DNA from 2 places in the Peteryoungia glycinendophytica genome. Region 2 is predicted to be linked to the other one. Evidence: riboswitches for the same ligand, from Rfam matches in the RefSeq annotation. Region 2 holds a riboswitch; the other holds the start of a gene.
What was found. A riboswitch is a leader RNA that binds a small molecule or an ion and turns the genes downstream of it on or off. The one in region 2 is predicted to bind S-adenosylmethionine.

Region 1 (2,199 bases), on a different contig from region 2:
GTCGCGCACTCTGTCGATGCTGGAAAAGCGCGTGGGCGAACCGCTTTTCATCAAGGGCAGGCGGCCGTTGCAGCCGACGCCGCTCGGAATTGCCTTGGCCGAACATGGGCTTGCCATGCTGGCCGCATCGCGCAAGGCCTCCGATCTGATGGAGAGTTTCCGGGTCGGCAAGAGCGGCGTCGTCCGGGTGGGGGGTACTCCCTTCTTCATGGATGCGCTCATTGCCGGCATCTGTGCCGAATTCCAAACGAGCCACCCGGATGTTCATATCGAACAGTCCTACGGCTATTTTCCGGATTTGCGTGCGGCATTGAAGGCCGACCAGATCGATCTGGCAATCTGCCCGATCGATATCCTGGATGAGGGGTCCGGCCTCGCCTTTCAGCAGATCCTGCCGGGTCGCAACGTGATTGCGTGCCGTGTCACCCATCCGCTTCTGCTCAAGCGCCGCCTGCAGCCCGCGCATCTGCTCGATCATGCCTGGGTCGCACCGCCGCCTGGCAGCCCTCTTCTGGCGGATCTGCGCGCCTTGCTGCTGTCCTTCGGTGCCACGGAAATCCGGATCCGCTATTCCGGCGGATCGCTCGCCAGTGTCGTCAACTACCTGAAGGCGGCAGACGCGCTCACCGTGATGCCGCACAGCGTCGTCTTTGCTCAACGGAAAGAGAAGACGATCACGGCACTTCCGATCAATATTCCGCATCCCGAACGGGCACTCGCCATCCTGCGCCGTATCGATGCTCCTCGCTCTCCGGCCGTGGAGCAATTTGCCGGCTTCGTCCGCTCCAGCTTCGACAATCTGAAACACCTGATCAAGCGACACGAAGAGGCGGTGGTCTGGGGCAACTGATCCGGTGCCTGCAGTTCGATTGTCCAACGGAAAGCCCGGGTGGGCTTGCCCATTGATTCGCGTGTGAGAGAGGCGTAAAGAAGGCTTCGTCCCGTGGTGATTTGGCCGGCCGGCTTGCAGCCACGTAAAATAAGTCGCTAAAGGGCCGAGGCGAGTCGAGACTTTCCGAGGACCGGTGGCGATTTGAAGCTACCGGTATTTTTGTTTCCGCGGCCCTCGAGCCGCCGTGACAAGGAAAGTCGAGAGTAACATGCCGATCCGAATTCCAGATACACTGCCTGCCTTCGAGACCCTCGTGCATGAGGGCGTGCGGGTAATGACCGAGACCGTGGCTGTCCGCCAGGACATTCGCCCTCTACAGATCGCGCTTCTCAATCTCATGCCGAACAAGATCAAGACGGAAGTTCAGTTTGCACGCCTCATTGGAGCATCGCCGCTACAGGTGGAACTGACGCTGGTCCGCATGGGCGGACACAAGGCAAAGAACACACCCGAGGAGCACCTCTTAAGCTTCTATCAAACATGGGATGATGTGAAACACCGCAAGTTTGACGGCTTCATTATCACCGGCGCGCCGATTGAAACCTTGCCTTTCGAAGAGGTCACCTATTGGCCGGAGCTCGAGGAGATCCTCGAGTGGACCGAAACCAACGTGCATTCGACGATGAACGTGTGCTGGGGTGCCATGGCGGCCATCTACCATTTCCACAAAGTGCCGAAACATGCACTCAAGGAGAAGGCCTTCGGTGTCTATCGCCACCGCAACCTCGCGCCATCCTCGGTCTACCTCAACGGTTTCTCGGATGACTTCCAGGTCCCGGTATCGCGCTGGACGGAGGTCCGCCGCGAAGATATCGAAAAGAAGCCTGACCTGAAGATCCTCCTGGAATCCGACGAGATGGGTGTGTGCCTCGTACAAGAGAAACGGGGCAACCGCCTCTACATGTTCAACCATGTGGAATACGATTCGACTTCGCTTGGCGATGAGTATTTCCGCGACAAATCCGCGGGCCTCCCGATCAAGCTGCCGCACAACTATTTCCCGCACAACGACGACACCTTGACGCCGCTCAATCGCTGGCGGGGTCATGCGCATCTGCTGTTCGGCAACTGGATCAATGAGATCTACCAGATGACGCCTTATGATATTGACGAGATCGGCGAGACAGTCGCGGAATGAGTCGAATGTCCGCCTGAAAGCGCAGACGGCAAAACGGTGAGGAAACGGACTTATGACGAGACAGCTATTCGGCGTGATGCCGACGGGGGAAAGTGTGGAACGGGTCGTCCTGACCGGCGGAGGCCTGACCGCCTCGATCCTGACCTTTGGGGCGGTCCTTCAGGATCTG
Region 2 (2,199 bases):
CCGGAGACGTTGGGCATGTCGCTCGCGACCAGAGTCTCGGCCTTGTGCAGGTCGAAGAGTTCGGTTTCTGCGAGCAGCGCATGACCGACGCGGAAGCGGATCTGCGACAGGCGCGAGCCACGCCGGACGATGATCGGGAAGGTGCGCGGGGAAATCTCCAGATAGAGCTTTCCCTTGTAGCCGGCCGGCACCTTGTCGAATTCCTGCGCGTAATCGACCATCACGCGGGTGAAGATGTCGAGGCGGCCGGTCGAGCTCTTCGGATTGGCCGAGGCCGAGATATCGGCCGGCAGGTCGAGGCTTTCCATCAAGGGCACGATGTAGACGCAGCCGGTTTCCAGCACCGCGCCGTTTTCGAGATCGATTTCGTGCAGGGTCAGCCGCTCCAGCTTCTCGGCGACCGTGTGTGCCCGGCCCGGCATGAAGCTGGCGCGCACGCGGATCGCCTTGCCGCCGAGCCGCAGATCCAGGCTCGCCGGCTGGATCTGGTCGTGGTCGAGCATGGCTTCGCTGATCAGCCGCCCCTCGCCGAACAAGGCGCCGATGGCGCGATCCGCCAGAATGCCGGGTTTACTGGTCATTTTCTCTATCCTGTTTGGGCTTGACAAAACCAAAGCCCGCCAATTGACGCAAGGCCCGCGAAGGCGTAAGGCAGCCTTATCCCGTGGTGATTTGGCCGGTCGGCTTGCAGCCACGTTAAACAAGTAGCTAAATAGACCGGGTTTACGAAACCGGTCCGTTCACGCGACCGGTTTTTTTGTGTTCGAAAGGCACGTGCATGAGCAAGAACTGGCGCCCGGCCACCCAACTCGTCCATGGCGGCACGCTGCGGTCTCCCTTTGGCGAAACCTCGGAAGCGATCTTCCTGACCCAGGGCTTCGTCTATGACAGCTCGGAAGCGGCGGAAGCACGCTTCAAGGGCGAGAATGACGGCTATATCTACGCCCGCTACGGCAGCCCGACGAACGACATGTTCGAGAAGCGCATGTGCCTGCTGGAAGGTGCCGAAGATGCCCGCGCCATGGCATCGGGCATGGCGGCTGTTGCGGCTGCCGTGCTCTGCCAGGTCAAGGCCGGCGACCATATCGTCGCCGCCCGTGCCCTATTCGGCTCCTGCCGCTATGTCGTCGAGACGCTCGCACCGCGCTACGGCGTCGAATGCACGCTCGTTGATGGCCGCGATCTCGCCAACTGGGAAGCCGCCATCCGGCCGAACACCAAGGTGATGTTCCTCGAAAGCCCGACCAATCCGACGCTCGAAGTGGTCGATATTGCCGGCGTCGCCAAGCTCGCCGACCAGATCGGCGCCAAGCTGATTGTCGACAACGTCTTCGCGACCCCGCTCTTCCAGAAGCCGCTGGAACTCGGCGCCCATGTCGTCGTCTATTCCGCGACCAAGCATATCGACGGCCAGGGCCGTTGCCTCGGCGGCGTGGTGCTGTCGTCGAAGGAATGGATCGATGAGAATCTGCACGACTATTTCCGCCATACCGGCCCGGCCATGTCGCCGTTCAATGCCTGGACGCTTTTGAAGGGCATCGAGACGCTGCCCCTGCGCGTCAAGCAGCAGACGGCCAATGCAGCAGCGATCGCCGATTTCCTGGCGGAACAAAATGCAGTCGCGAAGGTCATCTACCCGGGCCGCAAGGACCATCCGCAGGCCGATATCATCGCCAAGCAGATGACCGGCGGCTCGACGCTGGTCTGCTTCGAGATGAAGGGCGGCAAGGAAGCAGCCTTCAAGCTGCAGAATGCGCTCGAGATCATCAAGATCTCCAACAATCTCGGCGATGCCAAGAGCCTGATCACCCATCCGGCGACCACGACGCACAAGAACCTCAACGACGAGGCACGGGCCGAGCTCGGCATCTCGGGCGGAACCGTGCGCCTGTCTTGCGGGATCGAAGACACTGCTGACCTGCTGGAAGATTTTGCCAAGGCCCTCAAAGGGCTATGAAATCGCCGCAGGACTGAACCAAACCCAAAAATATTCAGCCGCAGCCAAGCCTGCGGCTGAGCAATCGGCCTTGACGCACACCGTTGCGTCGTTATCCCATGGCATGGTTACAAATGTCGCGCCGGTCCTTGTTGCCGGTGAGAAGGTTTCCATGTTGACATGAACGCAGGCAGATTGAGCAGGGTCCAGGCATGTATCGCGCACTGACACGGGACATCGAGGTTCTCGTAGAACCTTACTAT

Region 1: it holds a riboswitch for S-adenosylmethionine, as region 2 does, so the genes downstream of both, metA (homoserine O-acetyltransferase MetA) here and FJQ55_RS02315 (O-succinylhomoserine sulfhydrylase) in region 2, are expected to answer to the same signal.

What each region holds. Positions count from the first base shown of each region.
Region 1 is NZ_VFYP01000002.1:405,396-407,594, forward strand. It holds gene FJQ55_RS16520 (LysR family transcriptional regulator) at 1-850, shown strand, start outside; SAM riboswitch at 934-1,011, shown strand; gene metA (homoserine O-acetyltransferase MetA) at 1,101-2,030, shown strand; gene FJQ55_RS16530 (aldose epimerase family protein) at 2,083-2,199, shown strand, end outside.
Region 2 is NZ_VFYP01000001.1:471,884-474,082, reverse strand. It holds gene FJQ55_RS02320 (2'-deoxycytidine 5'-triphosphate deaminase) at 1-581, opposite strand, end outside; SAM riboswitch at 655-733, shown strand; gene FJQ55_RS02315 (O-succinylhomoserine sulfhydrylase) at 779-1,957, shown strand; gene apaG (Co2+/Mg2+ efflux protein ApaG) at 2,149-2,199, shown strand, end outside.